DNA from 3 places in the Ferrimonas pelagia genome. Region 1 is predicted to be linked to each of the others. Evidence: predicted binding sites of a transcription regulator. Region 1 holds the regulator's gene; each other region holds the start of a gene.
The links. Region 1 encodes LexA, which represses DNA repair genes until DNA is damaged. Its sites were predicted from a motif close to TACTGTATNNNNATACAGTA; they were not measured.

Region 1 (9,673 bases):
AGCGAAGCCACAGCAGAAACAACAAACTGAGGATGGCAAATCCACCTAAGAGATGCCCCATGACCACCACAGGCAGCAGATTCAGGGTCACGGTCCACATCCCCAAAGCGGCCTGAAATATCACCAGCCCGACCAACACCCAAGGCAAGCGCTTCGGACCTGATCGTTGACGTCGGGACAGCAGCGCAAGCGCGAGAATGAACAAGCCCAGAGTGCCAGCAACGTAGCGGTGGATCATCTCGGCCCAGGCCTTGGCCGCCTCGACCGGACGCTGCGGAAAGCGCGCTTCAGCATGGGCGATCTGCTCACCGTCCGGCACCGTCAAAAAGCCATAGCAGCCTGGCCAATCCGGGCAACCCAGGCCAGCGTCGGTCAAGCGGGTAAAGGCGCCGAGCAGGATCACCACCAGGGCGAGGATCAGGGTCAATAAGGTCAGTTGACGCATCATCCCTCCTACCCGATCCGGGATAGCTTAAGCAGTTTGCGCAGATCGGCCAGCAGATCTTTGCCCATGGAGAGCGGCACCGCCTGCTGCGGATCAGCGCGGTAGCCCATGACCCATTGGCCCCAAGGATCAACCACCACCAGGGCATAGGGCGCAAGCGCCTGATGTGCCTCGGAATTGGCCGGTATGAGGGTAAAGTTAAGCTGGCGCAGGTTTTCCTGTGCGCGCGGATCGCTGGTGGCGGTAGTGAAGATCACTGGCTGAACCCGAACCTTCTCGCGGCCCAGCGCGATATGTGCTTGTTGGATCACCGTAATGGTGGCCTGACAACGTTGATCGCACTCGGCCGGCAGTTGGGTCACGATCTGCCAATGCTCGCTATCGGGATTCGCCAGTTGTAGTTGATCATAACTGAGCTGCTGCAGCAGCTCGCCGCGGTTGGTGGCACCGCCTTGATACCAGCCCCATTGCAGCGCGCTATAGGCAGCCAATACCGGCAAGGCGAAAGCCAAGATCAACAAAATAAGGGTACGTTTCGAGGTACCGGTGGAGGACATACAGATCTCCCAAAGAAATTCATATCTATCACCGGTACTGCGGGTGACAACAACTTGTCTTAGCGATCTGGAATGGCTCGCTGATTAGCCCAAGTTATCGGCCTGATCGCGCCGATGCAAGCGCCCGCGCCACGCGAGGGTCAAGCTGATCAAGACACAGGCCACTGCCAGAGAAAACCACTGCAGTGCATAGGCCTGATGTTTCTCCGGGGCTAAGTTGATTGGTCGCCACGGACGGGCAAACCCCAGTTCAGACGGCTGTTTCAGCCAGAGCAGGGCAGGCACCACCTCATGCTGCCAAAGCGTCGACAGCGCCGGCCACTCCAATGCCTGGATCCGGGTGACGGCCCCGCTCTCTGGCAGCAACTGCGCCGCCAATCGATTCACGCCGGGTTGATACAAGCGGCCGGATACATGACTGAAAGGCGGGAGCTCGGGCAGCGCTGGCAGTTCATTGCGTCGTACCGGAGCCGGGACAAAACCCAGATCCACCAACAACCAGGGCTGCGCTGGCTCGATCTCGATCGGCACCAGCCAGCGGTACCCCACCTGGCCATCCAGTGTTTGGTTATCCAGTAGCAGCGCCCTTTCGGGCAGCCAGTGGCCAGAAACGCTCAAACGATAACCCGCCAATTCCACAGTGCCGAGCGGCCACGCCAATGGCTGCTCCCCCCGCGCTTCAAGCTGAGCCATCCAATCGCGTTTAAACTCCGCCCGTTCAAGCTGCCAAACGCCAAGCTTGACCAAGAGCACGGTCGCCAGCACAGTAATAACCACACCCACGAGGGATCGCACACTTAGCATATGTCTCGCCCCGGATGCGGGCAGCGGCAAGGAGCCGACATGATCATACTGATAAAAACCGTCATCGTACTGCTACTGCTCTATATCCTATTCAATCTGATCTGGGCAGGGATCAGCATGATCCGCCATGGCAACAGCACGGAGCAACGCTCCATGACCCATTACTTGGGTCGCCGGGTCGGCCTGTCCGCCCTGATCTTACTGCTGCTTATCGTCGCCCTACTCAGTGGACTCATGCCGGTCAATCCAAGGCCCTATTAGCACAGGCTCGATGATGGGGCTCAGGCCGAAGCACGCCCTTTGCCCCTAGCCTTAAAGCACGTACACAAACACAAACAGACACAGCCAGACCACGTCGACGAAGTGCCAATACCAACTGGATGCCTGGAAAGCAAAATGGTTATCCGGGCTGAAATGGCCTTTCAACACGCGGAAAAACATGACGATCAGCATGATGGTGCCCAGCGTCACATGCATGCCATGGAAGCCCGTGAGCAAAAAGAAGGTGTTGCCGTAGATCCCCGAGCTCAGGGTCAGCCCCATCTCGGTATAGGCGTGAACATATTCCTCCACCTGCAACACCAAGAAGGCCAATCCCAGCAGCACGGTCAACCCCAACCACGCCGTCAGCACCTTACGCTTATCCTGCTCCAGCGCGACATGGGCCACGTGCAGCGTCACGGAAGACACCACCAGGATAATGGTGTTGTAAAGCGGCAAGCCAGACCAACCCATCGCTTGCGTCGTGGTGCCATCTGGCGTCGAGATCAGCGGCCACACCGCCTCGAATGTTGGCCACAACACCTCCGCCGTCATGGCATTGTTGCCCGCCCCACCGAGCCAGGGCAATGCCACCATACGCGCGTAAAATAGCGCACCGAAGAAGGCACCGAAGAACATCACTTCAGAAAAGATGAACCAAGACATACCTTGGCGGAAGGAGCGATCCATCTGCGCCGAATACAGCCCACTCATCGACTCCTGGATCACGTGGCGAAACCAGCCCACCACCATAAACAGGATCACCGCGATCCCAGCCAGCAGCACCAGTCCACCGAAACCGCCGCCGGATTCCAGATTGGCCACATAGTTGCCCGCCCCGAGCGCGATCAAAAACAACCCGACCGCACCGACGATCGGCCAGGGGCTGGTTGCCGGGACGTAATATTTCTCGTATTGATTCATGATTCCCTCTCCTTAGCCACGCTCATCGCCTGCTCGGTGATGTTGTAGAGCGTGTAAGACAAGGTCAGCGTCCGGATCGACTCAGGGAGCTCCGGATCCACATAAAACACCAACCCCATTTCCGTTTCAGCACCAGCCTCTAACGGTTGATTGTTAAAACAAAAGCATTCGATCTTAGAAAAATACAGGGCACCCTGCCCCGGACTCACAGACGGGATCGCTTGGCCCACCGTATCCGCCCCGGACAGGTTACGCGCCAGAAAGGCCACCTGGGTCGTTTCGCCCGGATGCACTTGCATCCGCTCGATCTTCGGTTTGAACTCCCACGGCATATCCCCGCGCACATAGGTGATGAACTCCACCGTCACCAGTCGCTGCTTATCGACACTCTGGCTGGCCGTTGCCGCTTCCGTTGACGTTTTGCCGTTGATCCCGGTGATATCGCAAAACACGTCATACAAAGGCACCAGCGCAAAACCGAAGCCAAACATGCCGATCACCACCAGCAACAGCGTAGTGATCAGACGTTGATTTCCGCCCGCCATGAATTACTTCACCACCGGTGGCGTATCGAAGGTATGCAGCGGTGCCGGTGACGGCACGGTCCACTCCAATCCCTCCGCCCCATCCCACGGTTTGGCGGGGGCCTTCTCGCCGCCGCGGATGCACTTGATCACCAGCGCCAAGAAGATCAACTGAGACAACCCAAAGGCAAAACCACCGATGGAAACCACCTGGTTGATGTCGGCAAACTGCAGCGCGTAGTCCGGGATCCGTCGCGGCATGCCTGCCAACCCGAGGAAATGCATGGGGAAGAACAGAACATTGACCGAGATGATGGAGCACCAGAAGTGCCAGCGGGCTAGGCTCTCTGAATACATATGGCCGGTCCACTTCGGTAACCAATAATAGGCGCCGGCCATGATCGAGAACACCGCCCCCGTCACCAACACATAGTGGAAATGCGCCACCACAAAGTAGGTATCGTGATACTGGAAATCCACCGGTGTGATGGCCAGCATCAAGCCGGATAAGCCGCCGATGGTAAACAACACGATAAAGGCGATCGCGAACAACATCGGCGCCTCAAAGCTGATGGCGCCGCGCCACATGGTGGCCACCCAGTTGAACACCTTGACCCCGGTGGGCACCGAGATCAGCATGGTGCAATACATGAAGAACAGCTCGGCCGCGACGGGCATGCCCGTGGTGAACATGTGGTGCGCCCAAACCAGAAACGACAAGCCGGCGATCGACGCCGTGGCGTAGACCATGGAGGCATAGCCAAACAGCTTCTTGCGCGAGAACGCCGGCACGATGGCGGAGATCACCCCAAAGGCCGGCAGGATCATGATGTACACCTCGGGGTGACCGAAGAACCAGAAGATATGCTGGAACATCACCGGATCGCCCCCGCCGGCCGCATCGAAGAAGCTGGTGCCAAAGTACTTATCTGTCAGCACCATGGTGACCGCCCCGGCCAGTACTGGCATCACCGCGATCAACAAAAACGCAGTGATCAACCAAGTCCAGACAAACAGCGGCAGTTTCATCCAGGTCATGCCCGGCGCGCGCAGATTCACAATGGTGACCACCACGTTGATGGCCCCCATGATGGAGCTGATCCCCATGATGTGTACTGAAAACACAAACAAGGCGGTGGAATTGCCGCTAAACGTCGTCGACAGAGGCGCGTAGAAGGTCCAACCAAATGCCGGGCCACCGCCCTCCATAAATAGGCTGCCCAGCAGCAGGGCAAAGGCAAAAGGCAGGATCCAGAAGCTCCAGTTATTCATGCGCGGCAGCGCCATATCTGGCGCCCCGATCATCATGGGGATCATCCAGTTAGCCAGGCCGGTAAAGGCCGGCATCACCGCTCCGAACACCATGATCAGCCCATGGACTGTGGTCATCTGGTTGAAAAAGTGGGGATCCACCAACTGCAATCCCGGCTGAAATAACTCAGCCCGGATCACCATCGCCATGGCCCCACCGGTCAAAAACATAATGAAACTGAACCACAGGTACATCGAGCCGATGTCTTTATGGTTGGTGGTCAGCAACCAACGCATGATGCCGCCGGAGGGGTGCGTATGGTGTTCGTCGTGGCTCTCAACGTGCCCTAGCTGATCGTGCTGGCGCTCTTTTAATGCCGTCGTCATTGTTGTTCTCCTGCTACTGGCCAGCCACTGCGTCAACGTCGGCGGTCTGGATCACTTCCCCGGTTTGGTTATCCCAGGCATTCCGTTGATAAGTCACCACTGCCGCCAGCTCTTTGCGGCTTAACTGACTGGCAAAACCCGCCATGGCCGTGCCTGCACGACCATTGGCCACCACATCGATGTGCTGATCGATCTCGCCCTTGGCGATGGCGCTGCCATTGATGGCCGGGAATGCCGGAGGCAAGCCCATGCCGTTGGCCTGATGACAGGCGGCACATCGTCCCAGATACACCTGCTCTCCTAAGCTCATGGCCGAAGCCAGATCCAATGGTTGCTCAGCAGCAGGTTCGGGCTCGGAGGGCACGGCTGCCGCTTCGGCGGTGGCAGAAGCAACTGCGGTCACCTCATCGCTTAAGGCTCCCGCTGGTGCTGGAGTCGCCGCCTGAGGCGCAACCGAGCCGCCATTAACGTCGGCAGCCTGGACCACGTCGCCGGTATTGTTATCAAACGCGTTGCGCTGATAGGTCACGACCGCCGCCAACTCTTTCAGGCTCAACTGTGCCGCAAAAGCCTGCATCGCCGTGCCGGGCTTGCCATTGGCGACGATATCAATGTGCGCACCGATATCCCCCAGCGCCACCGGACTGGCCTTAATGGCGGGAAAGACACCTGGCAGGCCCATGCCATTGGGTTGGTGACAGGCGGCGCATCGACCGATGTAGATCTGCTCACCCAACGCCATTGACTCATCCAAGGTCAAAACCTGTCCCAGCGAGGCCGCTTCGGCGTCCGCCGCCGCGTTCGCCATCTGCTTCTGCTCAACCAGCCAAGCGTCGAACTCGGCCTCTGGCAACACCTCGACCACCACCGGCATAAAGCCATGATCTTTACCGCACAGCTCGGCACACTGGCCACGATAGGTCCCAGGTGTCGTCACCTTGGTCCAGGCTTCGTTGATAAACCCAGGGTTGGCGTCTTTCTTCACCGCAAAGGCCGGCACCCACCAAGAGTGGATCACATCATCCGAGGTCATCAGGAAACGCACTTTGCGATTGGCGGGAATGACCAGCGGCTTATCGACCTCCAACAGATAGTTGGCGCCCTTCTCCGCTTGGTTCTCGATCTGCTCTTGAGTCGTCGACATCAGACTGTAGAAGCCAACGTCATGACCAAAGTACTGATAGTGCCATTTCCACTGAGAGCCGGTGATCTGCACGGTCAACTCAGCATCGGAGGGATCTTCCATGGCGATCAGGGTGCTGGTGGCAGGCACGGCCATACCGATCAGGATCAGGAATGGCACCACGGTCCAGGCGATCTCGACCTTAGTGCTTTCGTGGAAGTTGGCGGGTGTCACGCCTTTAGAGTGGCGGTGTCGGATCAGTGAATAGATCATCACCCCAAACACCAGCAAGGCGATCACACAACAGATATAGAAGATGGTCATATGCAGGCCAAAAACCTGCTGGCTGATCTCTGTCACTCCTGGCGTCATGTTCCAGAGTGATCCCGATGCCATTGATGGCGAGACCATCAGGGCCGACAAACAGCCCAACAGCGTGTACTTCACAGATACGTCTCCTCTGAGCATTGCTTTCGCAACGTCCAGAAAGAGCGGCCACAGCACAACCCAGCTCTATGCTCGCTCCTTCCCCTAAAATGGGCATGGGCACGTGCATACTCGATTGCACTACATCTGCCGTACAGCTGCCTGAGTTATTCTCTTGAATTCGAGTTTTAAGCTACAGCCTGTTCAAGGCTTGATCAAGATCACAAAACTCAGAATAGAGGGATTTTCAGTGAATTGAATTCGACACCGTAATAACATCCTCACGCCCGGGCTGAAACAGCACGGCGGGACAGTGAGCGCGCTTCTGCACCAATTGCAGGCGCCGTTTATCACGGTGATCTAGGGTCGGCAGCCAAGCCAAGGCCGCCGCACAGGTGCCGGACAGCAGCGATTGCTCCAGCGCCCAAAGCGCCTCCACGTCGTCACCACAGCGGACACGCAGCACCCGGCTGGCCACGATCCCAGCCTCGGACAGCAGCTCTGCCCAATGCCCGGCCGGGGGATTGATCAACACCACCCAACCGGACTGCTGCGCCCACTCTGACAATGCCGGCGTCAAACGGGCCAACGTGACCGCATCACCTTGGTCGCTGCAACCGGACTGGGCGACGGCAGGCCAACTGCGGCGACCGCTCTGCCATAAACCGGGATGATTCATCTGCGTTCCTTGCTGAGTCTTCATTATTGCCAGTCTCCATTGCGGACCACGCCCACTGCCAAGCCTTCGATCGCCAACGCTGTATCCGCTAGATCGACGACGATCGGCTCATATTCTTCGTTTTCAGCGTGAAGATAGACGACGTTACCTTGCTGCTGAAATCGCTTTACCGTCACTTCATCTTCCCCAACCCGCGCCACAACCACCTGGCCATTCCGGGCCTGCTGAGTCTGATGTACCGCCAGCAGATCGCCGTCGAGGATCCCGATCTCCTTCATCGAATCCCCTCGCACCCGCAGCAGATAATCGGCCGCTGGGCGAAACAGGTTGGCGTCCATCTGATAGTGGGATTCGACATGCTCCTGCGCCAGGATAGGCTCGCCGGCCGCCACTCGGCCGATCAGTGGCAATCCCAACTGCTCCGGCTCAGGCTCGCTGTACAGAATGCGAATGCCCCGCGAGGTGCCCGGCACGATCTCAATATAACCTTTACGTGCCAGCGCCTTGAGGTGTTCCTCCGCCGCATTGGCACTGCGAAAGCCTAGCTGACGGGCGATCTCGGCCCGAGTTGGCGGCATACCGGTGTCTTGCATATGGTTCCGGATCAAGTTGAAAACTTCATCCTGACGCGGAGTAAGCGGCTTCATGGCAATCCCTGTGTTTCTGTACAGTATCGATACTGTAATCATATACAGGTAGCTGGTGATTTCAACAGCAATTTCACCGAAATGCTTTTTTCCTAAAGGCGATGAGGTCTGATCTCTCGCATCTCCCCAAGCAAACCGCGCCAGGATCGGCGCCAGTAGCTGTCAGCAGATCGCTTTGGGTGTACACTCTGCGCAAATCGTTCAATAGCCCAGAGAAGCAAGACGCGTGAGTACCCAAATTCTGAATCACTGGCAGCGCCCGGTCAGCTGGATGCAGCGCCTGCTGGTAAAAAGCAAGCCGGTTCCGGAAAACCCTGTCGAGGAGCTCGATCTCGATCCCACTCGCCCCATGGTCTACGTACTCCCGCGCGACTCCTTCTCTGATCGGCTCGCCTTGCATCAATGCTGCCTTTCGCTGGGACTGCCCAGCCCGTTTGAGCCATTGATCATCAAAGGTGAGTCCTTCAATCGCCTAGTGGCATTGGAATCGGCCACGCCGTTATTCGGAGCGAGCGATGAGACCGACTTCCGCGGTCGCTTCGAGCGCCTGCTGGCGCTGCATAATGATCATAGTGATCTCGATGTGCAGATCGTTCCTGTCAGCCTGTTATGGGGTCGTAACCCCGGCAAAGAGGAAGAGAGCGTCAGTGCCACTTTGCTCAACAGCAGTAACCCGACTTGGCTGCGTAAAACGGCCATTATCAGCGTGTTGGGCCGAGATAACTTTATTCGCTTCTCCCGCGCCGTATCGCTGCGCTACATGGCCGACAAGCATGGCACCGACGGGACGATCGCCAATAAGTTGGCCCGCGTAGCTCGGGTTCACTTCGGGCGTCAGCGCACGGTTGCCACCGGCCCTCGCCTGCCGGATCGCCAAGCCTTGTTCCACAGTTTGCTGGCGTCCCCGACGATCAAGCAAGCGATCGCCGACGAGGCCAAGAGCAAGAAGATCTCTGAGCAAAAAGCCCGTCAGCGCGCCCGTGAATACATGGACGAGATCGCCGCCGACTACTCGGACAGCCTGATGCGGATCGGCGACCGCGTACTCACCTGGTTGTGGAACAAGCTGTACAAAGGGATCAATGTCCGCGGCGCCGAGCAGATCCGACAGCTATCTCAGGATGGCCACGGCATCGTCTTTGTCCCTTGCCACCGCAGCCACATGGACTACCTGCTGCTGTCCTACGTGATCTATCGCCAAGGCATGGTGCCACCGCATATTGCCGCCGGGGTGAACCTCAACTTCTGGCCAGCCGGGCCGGTCTTCCGTCGCGGCGGCGGATTCTTCATTCGCCGCTCGTTTAAGGGCAATAAGCTCTACTCCACCGTATTCCGCGAGTATCTGGATCAGCTGTTCAAGCGTGGCTATTCGGTCGAGTACTTCACCGAAGGAGGCCGCTCCCGTACCGGCCGCTTGTTACCGGCGAAAACCGGCATGCTAGCGATGACCGTCAACTCCGTTCTCCGTGGTGTCGAGCGTCCCATTACCTTGGTTCCGGTTTACCTGGGCTATGACCATGTGATGGAGGTGGCCTCCTACCACAAAGAGCTGGCCGGCAAAAAGAAGGAAAAAGAGAGTGCCTGGCAGGTGTTCTCCGCCATTCGCAAGCTGCGTAACTACGGTCAAGGCTACGTCAATTTTGGC
Region 2 (9,673 bases), on a different contig from region 1:
GCAGCTCTTTGTCGATCTGCGCCTGCACCTTGTCCGGCACGCTCCGGCCGAAGCGCCAGTGCGCGCCTTTGCTCACCTCCCGGCGCAAGTAGTCACTCGCGTCCATCCCCTTGGGGACCAGCTCGGCCGGGTATTCGTAGCGCAGCTCATCCAGCGAAAATTGACAGCGCGCCGCCACCGCCACCGTTTGCGCCAGCCACTGGGGCTGGTAGCGTTTTTGCAGCAGGGATAAGGATCTGAGATAGGCTTCCGCGTTGGCGGCCAGCCGCTCGCCCGCCTGCTCCAGCGTACAGCCCTGGCGAATGCCATCGAGCACATCCAGCAGCGGCTTGCGCTCGCGGCAATGCATCCGCACCTGCCCCGCCGCCACCAACGGAATGTCCTGCTGTGAGGCCAACTGCTGCAGGGCCATCAGCCGATCGCCCTCGCCCGGCGCCAGGATCCGCTCCAGCAGCAGATAGAGCCGGTCCTGCCACTGCGCCTTGAGCGTCTGGGCCAAGATCGCGCCCTGTTGCGGCTGGCCCGGTGCCCACAACATTAGGCAGTCGGAAAACGCCGCCCCGCTCAGATCGCGCCAATCCAAGCGATAGTGCCCTTTGTCGCAGCGGCGCCGCGCGGTGGTGATCAAGCGGCAGATCTGACCGTACCCGGTTCGGCTTTGCGCCAGTAAGATCACCATATGGCCATCCGCCGAGTCACGGACGGTCTGCGCTTGCTCAACGGGACTCGCTTCGTCGTTGGCCGCCGCGGGGCCGGGCAGGACAAAGCTGCTGCCGATAATTAACTGCAGATCATGCCGCTTGGCCGCTTGATGGGCCTTCACCACGCCGGCCATCGAGCACTCATCGGTGATCGCCAGCGCTTGATAGCCGAGCTCGGCGGCCCGGGCCACCAGTTCATCCGGGTGCGACGCGCTGTAGAGAAAGCTGTAGTTGCTGTGACAGTGCAGCTCGGCGTACGCCACTTGGGATGGCTTGCGATCCTCAGAACCAGCCATGCAAAAACCAACCGTCGCTGCTGTGAAACAGCCAGCACAAACGCCCCTGTGGGCACTGTGCCTGGAAATAGTCGCGGGCAATGGCGCCCGCCTGCCACCAGCCGGATTCGATCCGCTCCGGCCCGCGCAGCAGCTGATAATCCGTCCGGCTCACTGGCTGCGGCTGAGTCAATAACCAACAGGGTCGCTGCAGCGTCGTGATCACGCTCTGGCGACTGTCCTGCCCCTGCCCCGGTGCGACCACGCGGCTGGCGTACTCCGGCCGGTGCTCGCCCACCGCCTGCAGGCCATGGATGCGCTCCTCCCCCAGCCGGGCCGCCAGCTGAGCCAGCAAGTCCTGCGCCTGACCGTCCGGCGCCCCGCCGGCAAACAGCCGCTCGCTGTGCACTTGCTGCGGCTGCAACCGCTCGCCCACCAACTCCAGCTCCATCACCGGTTCAAACAACACCAACCGCTCCAGCTTCAACTGACACAGGGCCATCCAGGCCTCGCTGCGATGCTCGTTGCCCGCCCCGCGCAGACTCACCACCGTGGTGGGGCGGTGACGATGGTGCAGCAGAATGTCGAGCTGAGGCAACGCCAGCTGACGTCGCCGCAGCAGATCGCCCAGCTCGGCAAACAGACGCTTGAGCGGAAACCGCAGCCCCTGCAGATGTTCGATCTCCTCGAGCAGCACCAGCTTGCGCCGATAATGCTTCGGCGGCTGAAAGTAGCCACGGGGATCCGGCCGCTCCCCCAGCAGTCGCTGCAGCCACAACAGCAGATCGGCGCCAGATCGGCGACCCAGCTCGGAGCGGGGCAACGCCATCAACTGCGCCAGGGTCTGAATGCCCATGCTGGCCAGGCGCGCCGCTTCCGGCCGCTGCAATTGGGCCAAACTCAGAGGGTGCAGCGCCGCTTGGGACAGAGCGGGATCCGCCGGGGCGATCTGCGCCAGCGCGGTACCATTCTGGGCCAGACACTGCGCCGCCAGCGGCGTCTGAGCCAACGCCCCCCGCCACGGCAAGCCGTGCCGAATCAGATCGGCCTTGAGCTGGGCCAGCCAGTTATCCAGGCCATCGAACAGGCGCAGCATGGAGCTAACTTCCAGTACCAGGGTGTCCGGCGCGACTAAGTGTACCTGGGCGCTGAAACCGTAGGCCCACTCCGCCAAGGTTTCTAAGGTGGCGCGATCTTCCCCATCGTCCCCCTGCAGCAGCACCAGTGCGTCACACAGCGCCGTGGCGGTCGCCAGTTTCTGGCCCACCGCCACCCCCTGCTGCGCCGCTTCATCATTGCACTGCAGTACTTTGAGCGGATGGCCGCCAAACAACGCAATGGGCTGGCCCGCCAGCTGTTGCCCGCGCGCCCTGTGGTGCAAACTCAAATCGACAAATTGCAGGCCGAGCAACATCACCAGGGCCCCTGCACCACACCGGCGGCTGAAGCACTCTTCTGAGGTAACGCCATCCCCGGTCGCGGTACGCGCTCAGGACGATGCGGCAGCGCCAGCGCCAGATCCGGCTGTGGCCAACCGCCGCGCTGCTTGATCAATTGCACCGTGCAGCCTTGGCTTTCGGGCACCAAGCCAAGACGCAGCGCCACCGCATGATGCTCCGCCAGCACCGACTCCGGCAGATGCAAAAACAGCAGACACTGGCCCTTTTGCGCCGCCAGCTGCAACCGCCGCGCTTCGCTGGCACTTAAGCTGTCCAGCCAGGCCAGAATGACGCTGCAGCGACCGGAATTGAGGCTGTGCTCCAGCGTCCAAAGCCGCTCCTTGCGACACTCGGCCTCCACCCAGACAAAACGGGCCAGATCGACGCCTGCCGCTGCCCACGCCGGGGCATGGGGCGGAGCCGGTGGGGCCACGCACAACTGCCAGCGTTCGCTGTCCTGATGTGCCGCCAGCACCGGCAACAGCAGATCGGTCAAGCCTAGAGAGACCGCGGCATCCACGTCATCAGCCATGCCCATGGTTTGCATCGGCCCCACCAGCTCCACCACGCCATGCTGCGGCCAGCCCTGTCCCGCCAGATGTTGATCCAACCTGGTAAAGCCGCTCGAAATGCTCTGATTGTCGTGTTGCCACTGCCGCCCGAGCCAAATGTCAGAGCGGGTGAGCAGGCCAGAAACGTTCGCTGTCATGATGAGAAGTGCCAATTTTATCGGTAACTGTACATTTATACAGTATAGCCGTAAATGGCCCGAATCAGGCAAGTGGATCCCACTATCCTTGCGATCCCTGGATCACGAAACTCGTAATTAGATCGCCCCAGGCAAGGGGCGACCGCAAAGAACAGTTCGATCGGGAATTGGGCCTCACTGCCGGCGTTTTTCATCTCAGCCTCAATAAGCGCGATTGGGTGCATCTCAACATCATCACCCAACCCATCTTTGTCTTAAGTCATTGAGTTAAAAGAACCCGATTGTTAACGTGGACGGAAATTGCTTGCGTCGGAACACAAACCCCCTCACTCAGACACCGGCGCGCTTCCTCCCAATGAACAGAGGTCCTTGTGTTAGAGCTCGAATGGATTGTGTCTTTCTTAATGCTCGGCGCTTTTGTCGGTGTCATGGCCGGATTGCTGGGCATTGGCGGTGGCGGCATCATGGTGCCTATCCTCACCTCGCTGTTTCTGGCCCAAGGAGTACCGGTCGACAAAGTCGTGCATCTGGCGCTGGGCACTTCAATGGCTTCCATCATCTTCACCTCCCTGTCCAGCCTGCGCGCGCACCACGCGAATAACGCGGTGATATGGGACATCGTCAAAGGGATCAGCGGCGGCGTGTTACTGGGCACCTTCTTGGCCACCTTTATCGCCGCCAGAGCCAACGCACTTTACCTCGCCGTGTTCTTCTCGGCGTTTATGGCCTACGTCGCCCTGCAGATGTTTTTAAATAAAAAGCCCAGCCCAGACAAAAACATTTCAGGCAGATCCGAAGTCTTCTTTGCCGGTACCGGCATTGGCGCCATTTCCGCCTTGGTTTCCATCGGCGGCGGATCGCTAACCGTGCCCTATTTAGTGTGGCGCAACATCAACATGAAAAAGGCGATTGGCACCTCCGCGGCCATTGGCCTGCCCATCTCCGTTGCCGGAACCCTGGGCTACCTCATCAATGGTTGGGCCAACACCTCAGTGGAGCAGTACACCTTCGGCTTTGTCTATCTGCCCGCCGTTATTCTGATCTCCCTCACCAGCTTTTTCTGCGCCCCTTACGGCGTCAAGCTGGCCCACCACTTGCCAGTGCCGGTGTTAAAGAAAGCCTTCGCCTGCTTGTTGATGGCGCTCAGCCTTAAGATGCTGATAGCGGTGGTTTAGGGCAGGAAATCCGATATTGAGGTTGGTATGAACAAAGTCATTCTCAAAGGCCATATCCTGATCCCCAAAGAGGCCTTAGCCGCCGTTGAAGCGGCACTGCCCCAACACACAGCATTGACGCTCAATGAGCCGGGGTGTCTGATCTTCCAAGTCTCGCAAGATCCCAACAACCCGCAGCGTTTTGATGTGTATGAGGCGTTCGTCGATAAAGCGGCTTTCGAGTCACACCAACACAGGATCCAACACGCCAACTGGGGGCAGATCACCCAACAGGCTCAGAGGCATTACGAATTATCGGCGTGATCACATTACCCGCCGGGCTCTTAATGCTATACAAGATCACCTTCAGCCCCTATCCGCTCACAGGAGATCCCGTGTCCCCACACCACGACGCCCTCAATGCCATCCAGGCCAAGTCCTCCGGCGTCGCAGCCTCTTGTGATCATCCCATCACCATCAATTTCCACACCGACCGCCGAACCCACGACGGCATGCCTTTGCTGCTGGCGATGGCCAAGGATGGGCAGTTGAAATCGCAGTTTGAAACCGGTACCAGCAACGGCGGCTTAACGGCGTTTACTGGCGGTGAGCGCTGGCGTTGGGAGCAACGCGTATTTGACGGTAGTTACGATCATGCCCTGCCCTCGCAACGCCCCAAGTACGGCGCATTGAACGTCCAGGCGCTGCCCTATGGCGCCTCACCACGCTTTGGCTCGGCCCATTTTCGGCTCAAAGCCCATGTCCTGGCCCGCACCACATTTTGCTATCCGGACAGCTTTTTTGAACCCGAGCACTTCGCCACTCATCGACATTTGGCGCCGCTGATAGACCAGCTCAATTCTGATGATTGTGATCCGCTGGACGCCTACATCGAAGCGCAGATCCACGGCCCTTTGTCACTGCAACAAGATGTCGAGGCGTTGGTTTTGGATCCCATCTATCAGGGCACCGAGATCGAGCGCCAGGCCCAGCAGTTGCCCGTCACGCTGGAGTGGCATCAAGGCTTTGCCCTCAGCATTGAGAAAATGGCGCAGTACCCCGGCTATCGTGGCGCGCAATTTATCGAGATCGCCCGGACGATCGCCAGAGAGGGGCTGATCACCGCAGAGATCCTCAGCCACGCCATCCACCATCTCGGCCATGATCCGCAGGACATCAAGAAGGTTTGGCATTACCTGGCACGGTTTGGCTACCCGCAGCCGTAGCCCGCCCCAAACATTCACGACAATGAACAAGCCTCAACGTCACCTCTCCCATCTCGCAAACAAATCCAGTTTGTAAACAGCCTGTTAATTTGAAATAATCCGTTCGCTTTTAAGCCTGTGTGACGTCCACTCAGGCTTTTTGTCAGGAAGACAGCAAGGGGAACAGGATGTCTCGTTTCAATCTGCCGGTTGCATCACGCCGGGACGTATTACGTAAACGCTGGCCAGAACGATGTCCCTATGCTTGGCCCGTTGCGACGCCGCAACGCCCATGCCAAGCACAACTCCCTGCCTTTGCCTCTCAGCACTACCTTCCTGATCCCATCGTTGCACTGCCCTTTTGGTACCCACTGCAACTCCCCAGAATTCAAAACCTCTTCTGACCGCACTCTACAGCCGCAACACCTAGTTGCCTCAGCTGCCGGGCATGCGCCTAGCTCGTCGGTCTACGTTCTGAAAAAACCAATGGATAATGAAACTCATTATGTTTAAGCGAAGTTTGCTCCATGAAGCCATCCTCCTCTCGCTGATCACGGCCCCCGTGGCCGCGGATGAACTGGCTAATCGCAAAGAGATTGAAACCATCGAAGTGACGGCGACCAAGCGCCGCCAAAACATTCAGGAAACGCCGGTGGCAGTACAGGCGTTGAGCGAGCAGGATCTGAAAGATCAAAACATCGGCAACTTCGATGATTTTGTCCGCTATATGCCCAACGTGACCTTAGGCGGGCGGGGACCCGGTCAGTCCGATGTATTCATCCGTGGTATGGCGATTGAGCCTATCTCGGTGATGCTCTCCGGCGCTCAGGGCACCATGCCCAACGTCGCCTTGTACCTGGATGAACAACCGGTCACCGCGCCGGGCCGCAACCTCGATGTCTATGCTGCCGACTTAGAGCGGGTGGAAGTGTTGGCCGGACCACAGGGGACGGTGTTTGGCGCCAGTTCACAGGCCGGCACCATCCGTTACATCACCAATAAGCCGCAATTGGGCCAATTCAGCACAGGGTTCACCGCCTCCGCCGAGCAGACCAAAAACGGCGAGATGAGCAATGCCATCGAAGCATTCATCAACCTGCCACTGAGCGATGATCTGGCGGTGCGCGCCACCATGTACAACGTCCACCGCGGTGGGTACATCGACAACGTCTATGGCGAGTTCACGCTGGATCCGGCCATCAACGAAAACTCCGCCGTCGATCTCGGCCCGGACGCCAAATACACCACCATCAACAACGGTGCCTACGTCGAAGAGGACTTCAACGACAGCTACTACAAAGGCTTCCGCTTGGGCGCCCAATACCAGTTCAACGACGATTGGCAGTTACTGGTGCAGCACATGCAGCAGGAGCTGGGCTCCGACGGCGTGTTCGATTACGATCCGGAAGTGGGCGATCTCGAAGTCCAGCGCTTCTTCCCCGACAAGCTGACCGATCGTTTCAATCAAACCTCCTGGACCCTGTCCGGCCGCTTGGCCATGCTGGATCTGATCTACACCGGCGCCTTCCTCGACCGCGAAGTGCAGCAGTCCATTGATTACATCGGCTACAACAACGCCGGGGCCTTTACCGCCTACTACACCTGTACCTATGACAACCCGGATTACATCGTCAACTACGGCATTTCACCGGAGTTCATCACCGAAACCCGCGAGTGTCTCGATCCTACCAAGGGCTTTAAAGGCCAGCAGGATCACAAGCGCAGCACCCATGAAATTCGGATCAGCGGTGAGATCAGCGAACGCTGGCGCTTCATTACCGGCGTGTTCTACGACGATTACGAGATCAAAACCCAGGACGATTACTACTACACGGTCGCCCCAGAGCTGGGCTTCGCCCCCAATGCGCCGATCTCCGATGCCAACAGCATCAATCCAGAGACCCGTCCGGTGGGGACCACCTTCTTCAATGACATCACCCGCACCGAGCAGCAGCTGGCCTGGTTTGGCGAGATGGGCTTTGATCTGACCGACAAGCTCAGCTTGAATCTGGGCCTGCGTTGGTACGACATAGAGTCGGACTTCAGCGGCTCCTCCAACTTTGCCGATGGGATCTTCCAAGGCTCGGTCAACACCGATCGCGGCCGTAACTACGACACCTCCGGCGGCCACAGCACCGAGCCGCTGTCGATCAGTGACTGGATCCCCAAGGTGAACCTGAGCTACCAGCTCAACGAAGACATGCTGCTGTACACCACCTACTCCGAAGGGTTCCGCCCCGGTGGCTTTAACCGCGGTGGCGGCATCGTCTCCGCCAACCCAGAGTTCCCGGATGTCGGCGTCAATTACGGCACCGATGAAGTGGTGAACTACGAGGCGGGCTGGAAAACCCTGCTGCTGGATCGCACCCTGCGCTTTAACGGCAACCTCTACTTTATTCAGTGGAACGACATGCAGGTGTCTCGTTTCGATCCGGTCAACGTCTCCATCCTGACCTTTATCGAAAATGCCGCAGACTCGGAGATCAAAGGCTTTGAATCCGACGTCACCTGGCAGGCCACCGACAACCTCACCCTGATCGGCGCGTTCTCCTATAACGAAACCGAGCTGACCGCCCTCAAAGGCGGCGTGATAGAGATGGCCCCGATAGGCAGTGAATTGCCGCTGACGCCCAAGTTTCAGGCCAACGTGCGCGCCCGTTATGACTGGGACTTAGCGGAGTACCAAGCGTTTTGGCAAGTGGGTGCCCAATACGCTGGCAAGTCCTGGAGTTCAATTGTGGCGGCCGATCGCGAACGCCAGCAGGACTACACTCTGGTCAACTTCGCCATCGGCGTGAACAAGGATGAGTGGGGTGTTAAGCTCTATGCCGACAACCTGACCGATGAGCGGGCCGAGCTGTTCATCAACACTCAGGATGACATACGAAGGATCAGCACCAACCGTCCCCGTACCATCGGCATGAGCATCTCGTACTACTACTGATCACGGTGGTGGCCGCGGCTGACTCCAGCCACGGCCACCAAGTTGTACCGGAAATGGAGAACCGTATGACCCCGCAAGATCCCGCCCTGCTGGCCCAGCGCCAGTTGCAAGCCGGTCGACCCGATCAGGCCTTGCCCCACGCACTTAAAGCCCAAGACGCCAGCCCGGACGATCCGCACTCTCATTACCTCTGTGCCGTCTGCTACCGCTACCTCAAGCAATGGCCCCAGATGACGCAGCATTTGGAGCAATTGGAAGCCCTGGCCCCCCACTACGGCCGCGGCTATCAGGAGCAGGGCCACGGCCATCGGGCCCAAGGCCAAAGTGAAGCTGCCCTGGCCGCTTACCTAAAAGCGGTGCACTTTAATCCGGCGCTGCTGGCCAGTTGGCAAGCGCTGGCGCAATTGGCCAGCGAGCTTAACAACACGACGCTGGCGCAACGTGCCAGCGCCCAGGCCCACCACTTCGCCGCCATGCCGCCGCAGCTGCTCAGCATCAACAGCATGCTGCACGAGGGCAAGCTGCTCAAAGCGGAGCGGTTATGCCGGGACTTTCTCCGCCATCATCCCCACCACATCGAAGCGATGCGCCTGCTGGCCCAACTCGGTGCCAAGCTGCACGTACTCGATGACGCCGAATTTTTGCTGGAGAGTGCCCTCGAACTCGAGCCCAGCAATCGCCAGGTACACTTTGACTATGTGCAGGTGCTGCACCGTCGTCAGAAGTACGCCAAAGCCCTGGAGATGGCCGCCAGCCTGCGCCAGAGTGAGCCGGGCAACCCCAGCTTTGACACCGCCTACGCCAATCAACTGGTGGCCGTGGGCCAACTGGAGCCCGCGCTGGCGCTGTATGATCAGGTACAGCAAAAACTGCCGGACAACGCCAACCTCTCGCTGGTAAAGGGCCATGCACTGAAAACCTTGGGCCGCCAGCAAGAAGCCATTGCCGCCTATCAGCAAAGTGCCCAGCTTCAGCCGGGCTTTGGCGATCCCATGTGGAGCCTGGCCAACCTGAAAACCTACCGATTCAGCGATGCGCAGATTGCACAGATGAAGCGCGATGAGGCCGATCCCGCCCGCAGCCTGGAAGACCGCTTTCATCTGTGTTTTGCCCTGGGAAAAGCATTGGAGGACCGAGCCGATTATGCCGACGCCTTCGCCTATTACGACCGAGGCAACCGGCTCAAACAGAGCCAAAATCGCTACAGCGCCGAGCTGATGGCGCGGGATCTCACCCTGCAGCAAAC
Region 3 (9,673 bases), on a different contig from region 1:
GATCTTCTGCTCCTGTCCAGTAAGACAGTGCCAGATAAAGCGATGACAATTGTTATGCCGCAAATGATAATCGCGATAGGTAAATAACGACGCCACCGCACGTTGAACCGCGTCTTGCTGGATCAACGGGGCATGCAGTCGATCGCAGCAGACAAAGATCCGAGCCCCACTGCGGCCATGCAAAAAACGTTTAGGTGACACCGCCCGCACCAGTCCGCTGCCGTGCAATTCGGCAATGGCATTGCTCCCCAGCCAGATCCCAGTGTGCTCCACCACGCCAAAGACATGACACACCACCACGGCACCTGGTACCGGCACGACCGATCGTTGACCTGGGATCCACTGACTTGGGCCCAACATCAGGCCATTGGCCTGACTGGGTGGACGATACCGCTGAGCCTGCACCTTCTTTCGATACGACCGATATTCCAACGCTGCCGCCGCTCCAGCCAACAACAATAAAGCCGGGACCGCCATACTCTCTCCCCCCAACCGAACTAAAGTACCGAAGCAAACCGCCCCCGTACAATACCGCTGGTGCTGGCACCAAACCTCGCTCAGCCACGCGGACTCAACCCAGCTAATGCACAGGGACCTTATTAAGATTAGTTGTCTTTATCGGTTTTCGATGGCGTAAAAAAAGCACTGAACATATTGGCGGGATTAAGATCCTGCATCCGCTTTAATTCCTGCTGCCAGCGCTGTTGCTGCGACAGCCAACCGACCATCGCCTGCTCCAGCCATTGTCCGGCCATGCCCGTCATCCGCGTGTCATACAAACGGATGATCTCCTCCAAAAACTTATTGGTTAATACCGACTCATGTCCCTCGCTCTCCATGTCCGATAACACCTGAAGCAAGACCTGTCGCGTAATGTCATCGCCACTTTTGGAATCCACCACTTGGAAGGGCTCATAGGATTTGATGTAACCCCTGACATCCAGCAGCGTGATATAGCCTTTGCGGTCGGTATCATAGAGGCGACGATTGGGATAGCGTTTGATCAATTTCATATTGCAGCGCCGAAATAAGTTTCCACCAGTGTAGAGCCTACACTCCGGGCCACCTAGCGCTTTTACACTCACGGCATCGCTTTAAGATGAAGTTTTTTGTGCACCGCACAATTTTGCTTGACGGCTTACCTTCCTGATCATAAATTAGACAGTGAAATTGTGCAGTGCACAATGCCACAACCCAAACCTTCAAGGAGCTATTGCCATGATCAACGATATGAAACAGCAGTTCGACGATGGGCTGCAGCGCACCATTGAGAACCAGGTGAAATTGAGCGAGCTGAACGTACAGTTTGCCAATGAGGTTGCACTGCGCAGCAACTCTTACCTGACCGAGCTCTTCACCGCCGGTGCCGAAACCGGTCGCAGCCTGACCGAGTGCAAAACGCCGATGCAGGTGATTGAAAAGCAGCAGGAGTTTGCCGCCAATTGTCAAAGCAAAGCGGAAAGCTATGTCAAAGCCAATGTAGAAGCATTGACAGCGCTAAACAAAACCGTGACCGAACTGTTCTCCGCCTTTGTACCCACGGCTGCAGCCCCCGCCCCTGCGCCACGCCGCAAAACCAAGGCCGCAGAATAACTGCTCGTCCAGGTAAACCAAAAGGCCCATCGCGTGAGCAATGGGCCTTTTTCGCGTTAAGCGGCCTCGACGGCCTTCGGGGCTTTGCCCGGTGCTCGAACCGCTTTTTTGCCTTTCAGCAACGTCTGTAACTGCTCTTTGTTCTGCGCCATGTGCAGAGAGAGCTGCTCTATCTGTTCATCTGACAAACAACCCGGCAACTCCAAAAAGCCAACCAAGCTCTCCGCCAGATCCAACATTTTATCGTATGCATCGGCTTCTGCTTTACTGGAAAAGGTCATCACTTCCTCACCTTGGCGTTCCACCACGTATTTGACGATTACCGCCATGATCGTGCCCTCAATGTCCTTGAATAGATCCCATGCTAACAAAAGCAACTGTACATAAAAACAGTGTTGTGAGTTAATCTTCGCAGCGAGCCCGATCATCGACCTAAAATTGATTCAGCCCGTATACAGGCACGCTGACAACCTCCTATGGCACAATATCTCATACCCTGAGCCCTTATTAATTAATGGAGCCGACAACCATGCAGATCCTGGTTATCGAAGACGACCCGCTATTATGTCACCACTTAAAAGTCCGCCTCACTGACTTGGGCAATCAAGTGCAAGCGAGTCAAACCGCCGCAGAGGGAGAATATCTGGCCAACAACTATCCGCTGGATGTGGCGGTGATTGATCTGGGCCTGCCCGATGAAAGTGGTTTATCGTTAATCAAGCGACTGCGGGATCAAGGCAAAGCCTTCCCCATCTTGATCCTCACGGCCCGCAATAGCTGGCAGGACAAGGTCGAAGGCCTGAATTCTGGCGCCGATGACTACCTCGTCAAACCCTTTCGGATCGAAGAGCTGGAAGCGCGGATCCATGCACTGGTTCGCCGCAGCTCCGGCTTCATCAAACCCGAACTGCAATGCCACGATCTGACCCTTGATCTGACCGGCCGCCGTGTCACTCTGGCCAATGAGCTGCTGGAACTGACCGCATTCGAATATCAGATCCTCGAATACCTGATGCGTCACCACCAGCAAGTGGTCTCCAAGCAACGTCTGCTCGATGTCCTCTATGAGGATCGCGAGGGCGATCCGAATACTGTCGAGGTCATGATCTCCCGTTTACGTAAAAAACTGGTGAGCGGCGGTATGGACAACCCCATCGCCACCATTCGCGGCCAAGGTTACCGTTTTAACGAATTATGCAGTTAAAAGAGAATTGGCTTACCTATTGCAGCCGCCCAACCATCTTTCGCCGAGTGATCGGCACATCGATGTTGCTGCTCACTCTCGCCTTACTGGCACTGATGGGGGCAGAGCGTTATGACAACCAACGCAACCTCTACAACCAAACCGCCAGCGACCTGTTAACTCAACTGACAGGCATCGGCTATGAGCTGCAGCAAGAGGGGCTCGAGCCACCGAAAAAAGGCGCGATCTTAGCGGAGCAATTTGAACCCGGAGAAAATCTGTTTACGCTATGCGACCAACAACTCAATAGCGTGTTTGTGTCGCAAGCCGTCCGCAAGCGTTCTATCGGCGACCTCTGCGCTCACGTCAAACGTAGCCAATCCAAATGGTCAACCCAAGCCGTCGAGTTAGCGCCCAAACGACATTACTACGTCTACCCGCTTACCATGGAAACGGCGAGCGGTGAAATGCACTTAGTGATCCTTCGCGACGCCAACAAAGCCCAGCGGGAGTTGGCCGCCCGAAATTCATGGATCACCATCAAGAGCTTGATATTGCTACCGGTGATCTTACTGTTACTCATCAGCGGCGCCTTATGGGGCATGAAGCCCCTCAACCGATTAGGCCTCCAACTCCAAGAGATCATCGAAGGCAAGCGCTCTCGTCTGGGCAAACCCGAGGCAACGGAGCTCGTCGGGATCACCCACGCGCTGAATGACATGCTCGAGCAAAGCGAACAGCGGCGGGAGATCTACCAAAATGCCATGAAGGATCTCGCCCACAGCCTCAAGACCCGACTCGCAGCGATCCAGGCGATACTGGATGATCCCAACAGCAACCCCGAGCACTGTCGCTCAGATATGTATGATCAACTCACCCAAATGGACCAGTTGATCCAGTACCAATTGCGCAAAGCCGTCATGGGCCGTCAGGGGCTCTCGACGGAAAAGGTCGCTATCTCCCCCATTGTCCAACAGCTCACCAACATGCTAGACAAGGTGTATCGTGACAAAAGACTCAATTTCATCATTGAGATCGATGATGCAATCCAGTTCCCCATCAATAAAGAAGATCTGATGGAGTTTCTTGGCAACCTCATGGACAACGCCAGTCGCTTCGCGATCACCACAGTCAAGATCCGCGTCGAGCAAGACGCTGAGCAGCAGCTGTTACTGACCGTTGAAGACGATGGTCCCGGCATTGAACCGGCCTTGCGGCAAAAGGTATTAGGTCGCGGTGAACGTGCCGACGAACGCCATCCTGGACAAGGGATCGGGTTAGCGGTTTGCAATGAGCTCAGCCATAGCTACGGCGGACAACTCATCATCGGTGATTCATCACTCGGCGGCGCGGCCATTACCCTCAAGCTGCCCAATAGCCATCATTATGTCGATCGCCCGTGAATAATCTTGCTCCTTAAGCCGGTCTTGATCAGAGTCACGACCGCTTAAGGAGCGCTGTTATGAAGCAATGCATCGCTGTTACGCTATTCCTCGCCAGTTTCAACCTCACCGCTGGCGATCTCATACTGGCCGATAACATTGAGATCCTGACCCTCAACGGCGTACAGGTCGAAAGCTATGACGAACGCCTACCGATCGATCACGGCACCCAAGTGCTCACCATTCGCTATGATGAGCTGTTTATCCCCTCCACCGAGTATCACCAGTTTGTCCGTTCCGGCGTGCAGGTGATTCGATTCGAGGCCCTCGAAACAAAGGACTATTTCCTCTCAACACCGGCGATGACGCTAGAGCAGGCCGTTGACTTTGCAAAAGATCCTGAATTTTTTCTGACGACAGAGCACGACCAAATGATCGACCATCAAGCGTGGAGCCGAGATGAGTTACTGACCTACCTACTCAACCGTAACTAACCGTCACAACTCCTCGGCACCAACCTAGCCTAGCTGTGCGGGTGCTGAGAACTTGGGTCGCTCAACGGCCCCTTGAACGTTTCCCTCCCATCGCCGCCAAAACCCGCTCCGAACGGCTTGGCGTGCCACCGCACACACAAAAGTCGCCGGGCGCGGTTGCGAAATGAGCCATTTCGGTCTTTGCTTCATTCTTAAAGACGCGCACTCATTCAGCCTCAACACTGGAAGCCTTTGTGACCCAATTGCCCGACTTCGACACCCTGATGGCACTGGCGAAACACGATCCGGAGCAGCTCGAAACATTACGTCAACAGCTCATCGCGCAAACCATCCAGCGCTCTTGCACTGATAAGCAGGGACAGCTGCGCGCGCTACAGCATCACGTCGATCAACAGCTCTCCCGCTGCAACACCCCCTATCAACGCATGATCACCGCAGCTTCCTTGATGCACGACCGGCTGCACACCCTAGCCCAAGTCCTGAATGACCCCGATGCTTTTCGTCAGCAGCAGGCCCAAGTGGTCGACATTTCCAGCCTAAAGGCGCGCAAAAACCACGACAAGTAACCCCGCAGTTCGACCATCAACGAACCCAGCTCAAGTCCCATCCTGCCTAACTCTGCTTGATACGCCGCCTTGCAAGAAATTGCATGGCCACAAAACAGCGACATGCAAACGATCATTTTCTGCAACAAATCGATCACGCAAGAAACTTATTGTGTCCGCAATCTCATAACCGGCCATTGGCCCTATCCGTTAGGCGGAGACAATAATGAAGCTAAAACAACTTTTTCCCCTCAGTATTCTATCGTCGGCGCTATTGCTGACCGCCTGTGGAGGCGATATCAATATTCAAGCCGGTGCCGATCAAGCCCCAGATAACGGTAACGGTGGCTCTGGCGATCTCTGTACCGATTATCCCAATGCCTCCGACTGTCAGGATGGCAGCACAGACACAGATTTTGACGCAAAATACCCCTTCTCCACCGATGCTGGCTACACCGTCGCTCAGGATGGCGAGTCCAAGCCGGTACGCCGGATCGAGGGGTTGTTCACCTCGGACACCACCCTGGAGAACGACGTGGTCTGGGAACTGGCCGGTGCGGTGCAGATCGGTGAAGACAACGCCAATTCTGCGGTCTTGACCATCGTTCCCGGCACCCTGCTCCTAGGCGACAGCGAAGGCTACCTGGTGATCAGCCGCGGCTCCAAGATCATGGCCGACGGCACCGCCGATGCGCCCATCGTGTTCACCTCCGTCGAAGGTGGACTGGGTCAGCAAACCGCCCGCGGTCAGTGGGGTGGCCTGGTGCTACTAGGCAACGCCAAGGTCAATACCTGCTCGGATCACACCAACTGTGACATCCCCTTTGAAGTGGGCGATCACCCCTACGGCGGCAACGATGACGATGACAACTCCGGTGTTCTGCGCTATGTGCGCGTTGAAAACGGCGGCTTCAAGGTCAACGCCGAGCAGGAGATGAACGGGATCAGCTTCGGCGCGGTCGGTCGTGGCACCACAGTGGAATACATTCAGGTCGATCTGAATGACGACGATGGCATCGAGTTCTGGGGCGGTACCGTCAATATCAAGCACGTGGTGCTGACCGGCAACAATGACGACTCGTTGGACTGGACCCACGGCTGGCGCGGCTATGGTCAGTACATCTACATCCAAACCGACGACAATAACGCCAACCGCGGGATCGAAGCAGACAGTTCGAAATCCGATCCACTCGGATCTCCCGTTTCCATGCCCTACCTGGCCAACATCACCATGGTACTCGGTGGCGGCACCAATGGTGATGGCGACGACGCCGAAGGGATCCTGTTCCGCGTCGACACCGGCGGTCACCTGTATAACACGCTGGTCAAGGGCGCAGCGGACACCGGCGAGTGTCTGGAGATCAACGATAGCACTACCGTGGCCCGTGCCAATGCCGAAGAGTTGACCCTAAGCTACAGCCTGATCGACTGTGTCGAACCCTACAAAGACACCAAAGACGGCGACGGCAACGTGATCCTGGATGCCGGTCAATGGTTCCTGGGCCAGGATGGCAACATCGAAGGTTCGGCGTTCCTGGACGGCCACCAACCGATGGCAAATTCCCCCGCCCTTGGTGGCGGCCACCCCAACCTGGCGGGTGTGAACACCTTCTTTGACGACACCAACTACATTGGTGCCTTCGACGGCAACCCGGACAATGACTGGACCCGAGGTTGGACCATCGGGATCCACGAAGAGGAGGAAGACGACTCAGCCCTGACCGCACTCGAAGCCTGCCCTGCCGGCACCACCCAGGACGCCACGGATGCCGCCGCCATTGCCGACACCGATCTGGTCTGTGCGCTGGACAGCCTGATCACCAGCAACACCGTGCTCAAGGCCGGAACCAACGTCTGGTACAAACTGAACTCTGCAGTGGTGGTTGGCGGTGACAACACCGACTCCGCCACCCTGGCCATCGAGCCAGGCGTCAAGGTGTTTGGTGAAGACGACGGTTACCTGGTGATCAGCCGCGGCTCCAAGATCAGCGCCGCCGGCAGCGCAGAGCGTCCCATCGTGTTCACCTCCAAGGACCATGCCCTAGGCGACGCCACCATGGCCGGTCAGTGGGGCGGCCTGGTGGTGCTGGGTAACGCCACGGTGAACACCTGTCCCGATGCGAACGCCTGCGACATTCCATTCGAAGTGGGCGATCACCCTTACGGTGGCAACAAAGACGCCGATTCCAGCGGCGAGCTGAGCTACGTCCAGGTGCTGTTTGGTGGCTTTAAAGTCAACGCCGAGCAGGAGATGAACGGGATCAGTTTCGGCGCCGTCGGCTCCGGTACTAAGGTCGACCACATCCATGTCCACATGAATGACGACGATGGCGTCGAGTTCTGGGGCGGTACAGTCAACATCAGCAACGTTTACCTCAGCGGCAACAACGATGACTCGCTGGACTGGACCCATGGCTGGCGCGGCAAAGGGCAATTCATCTACATCACCCAAGTCGACAATGGCGCCAACCGCGGCATTGAAGCGGACAGCTCCAAAAGCGATCCGCTGGGCCTGCCGTACTCCAACCCTTGGCTGTCCAACATCACCATCGAGGTGGCTAATGGCACCAACGGTGACGGCGACGATGCGGAAGGGATCCTGTTCCGGGTCGCCACCCGTGCCAGCTTGCACAACACCTTGGTGAAAGGTCAGGACGATTCCGGTGAATGCCTGGAGATCAACGACAGCACTACCGAAGCCAATGCCGCGGACGGCACTCTGGTGATGACCCACAGCCTGATCGATTGCGTTGAGCCGGTGAAAAACAGCGACACCTTCGACACCCAGGCTTGGTTCCTGGCCCAACAAGGCAACGCCATCGTCGAGTACGGCGCTTTGGCTCTGGCCAATGGCCAGCCCGCGGCGGACTCTGTCGCCATCGGTAGCGGCCTGGATCTGAGCGGCGAAGACGCCTTCTTCCAGAGCACCGACTACATCGGCGCCTTCGACGGCAGCAACGACTGGACCGCTGGCTGGAGCTTCACGCCCGCCCAGTAACACAGCGCGGGGCCCTCGCGCCCCGCTCTCTCCAGTATTTAAGCCGGCCTGGCTGACCCGTTTTCCTAGGCTGGCTTTCGTTGAATAGGACGAACCACTATGAAACCCCAATTTTCCGCCACCCCGATCAGCCGCCATGTGGCGCTAGCCCTGGGTCTGGCTTCACTGTTCGCCCAACCGGCCCTGGCCGAAGACACCAGCAATGACAGCGATCCCATCGAGCGGATCGCCGTGGTCGGCCGCTTACAAAAAGTCGCCTCAGAGGTGATCGAAGAGCGCCGGGAGTTGCCTTTCGTCGCCGATCTAATGGGTGCCGAGCAGATCGGCCGGACCGGTGACAGCGATGCCGCCGCTGCGCTGCGGCGGGTAACCGGCCTGACCTTGCGCGATGGCAAATACATCTACATTCGTGGTCTGGGTGAGCGCTACTCCAGCACCTCGCTCAACGGGGCCCAGGTGCCCTCGCCGGATCCCACCCGCTCGGTGATCCCACTGGATCTGTTCCCCTCCTCCATCATCGAGTCTCTGTCGGTGCAAAAGGCGGCCTCCGCCAGCAAGCCGGCCTCCTTCGGTGGCGGCCATGTGGATATCCGTACTAAGTCCATCCCGTTGGATTTCTTCTTGAAGGCCTCGGTGGCTGGTCAATACAACACCAACAACAGCGACGATCAGCTCAGCTACCGCGGCGGCGACGAAGACTGGCGCGGACGCGATCAGGGCAGTCGCACTGTACCCAGTGATCCCAGCAACGGTCTTCTGTTTAACCGCGACATGACGGTCAACAGCGAAAGCACCAGTCCAGGCTTCAAAGGCGCGATCACCACGGGCAACAAATTTGAGCTCAATGACGAGGGCGACTGGCTGTTTGGTTTTGTGGCGGGTGCCGCGTACAAGAACGAGACCAATAATTTTCAGCGCGAGACCTTCCGCCTGCAACGCACCGACGGCTCGCTGGACACCAGTGACATCATCTTCGGCACCGAAACCGAGCTGCAAACCTCGGGCATGTTCAACATGGGGCTGGAGATGGGCGACGATCATAAGCTCGAAACCTTCACCACCTACCTAAGCGACACCAGCGATGAAGTGCGCCGGGCCTATCGGGAAAACGAAAACTCCATCAATGATCCCAGCCGGGATTTTGAACGCTACAGTATCGACTACGAAGAGCGTTCGCTGATCGCCAACCAGATCCGTGGCCAGCACTTCTTCAGCTATTTGTGGGATCTCGAGGCCAACTGGCAGTACACCGACGCCAAGGCCCGCCGCAAGGCCCCCAACCAGGTGCAATACGACTACATCCGCCGTTATGAGGACGATGGCAGCCTGCGCTCGCGCACCCTGCGCTCGACCCAGGATTCGGTGGAATACGCCTACCGGGATCTGATCGACGACACCGAAAACTACAGCTGGGATCTGGGCCGCACGTTCGTGCTGGGCGATCTGGAGATCACCGCCCGCGGCGGCTACGACTATTT

Region 2: imuA (translesion DNA synthesis-associated protein ImuA) is a predicted target of LexA. The motif match lies at 3,150-3,169, and genes of this name have one in related genera.
Region 3: ABEA08_RS14175 (YebG family protein) is a predicted target of LexA. The motif match lies at 1,969-1,988, and genes of this name have one in related genera.

The regions. Positions count from the first base shown of each region.
Region 1 covers NZ_BAABJZ010000093.1:65,934-75,606, reverse strand. The annotation lists gene ABEA08_RS15435 (COX15/CtaA family protein) at 1-445, opposite strand, end outside; gene ABEA08_RS15430 (hypothetical protein) at 454-1,002, opposite strand; gene ABEA08_RS15425 (SURF1 family protein) at 1,087-1,806, opposite strand; gene ABEA08_RS15420 (DUF2909 family protein) at 1,846-2,067, shown strand; gene ABEA08_RS15415 (cytochrome c oxidase subunit 3) at 2,119-2,991, opposite strand; gene ABEA08_RS15410 (cytochrome c oxidase assembly protein) at 2,988-3,536, opposite strand; gene ctaD (cytochrome c oxidase subunit I) at 3,540-5,153, opposite strand; gene coxB (cytochrome c oxidase subunit II) at 5,167-6,744, opposite strand; gene ABEA08_RS15395 (SulA-like leucine-rich domain-containing protein) at 6,950-7,381, opposite strand; gene lexA (transcriptional repressor LexA) at 7,405-8,028, opposite strand; gene plsB (glycerol-3-phosphate 1-O-acyltransferase PlsB) at 8,300-9,673, shown strand, end outside.
Region 2 covers NZ_BAABJZ010000004.1:70,750-80,422, forward strand. The annotation lists gene ABEA08_RS01645 (error-prone DNA polymerase) at 1-997, opposite strand, end outside; gene ABEA08_RS01650 (Y-family DNA polymerase) at 984-2,390, opposite strand; gene imuA (translesion DNA synthesis-associated protein ImuA) at 2,390-3,124, opposite strand; gene ABEA08_RS01660 (sulfite exporter TauE/SafE family protein) at 3,496-4,299, shown strand; gene ABEA08_RS01665 (putative quinol monooxygenase) at 4,327-4,602, shown strand; gene ABEA08_RS01670 (DUF3626 domain-containing protein) at 4,674-5,504, shown strand; gene ABEA08_RS01675 (TonB-dependent receptor) at 5,989-8,427, shown strand; gene ABEA08_RS01680 (tetratricopeptide repeat-containing sulfotransferase family protein) at 8,493-9,673, shown strand, end outside.
Region 3 covers NZ_BAABJZ010000089.1:23,182-32,854, forward strand. The annotation lists gene ABEA08_RS14160 (hypothetical protein) at 1-477, opposite strand, end outside; gene phaR (polyhydroxyalkanoate synthesis repressor PhaR) at 606-1,013, opposite strand; gene ABEA08_RS14170 (phasin family protein) at 1,219-1,593, shown strand; gene ABEA08_RS14175 (YebG family protein) at 1,650-1,922, opposite strand; gene ABEA08_RS14180 (response regulator) at 2,123-2,797, shown strand; gene ABEA08_RS14185 (ATP-binding protein) at 2,860-4,179, shown strand; gene ABEA08_RS14190 (DUF2057 family protein) at 4,239-4,652, shown strand; gene ABEA08_RS14195 (DUF3135 domain-containing protein) at 4,886-5,218, shown strand; gene ABEA08_RS14200 (hypothetical protein) at 5,424-8,195, shown strand; gene ABEA08_RS14205 (TonB-dependent receptor domain-containing protein) at 8,295-9,673, shown strand, end outside.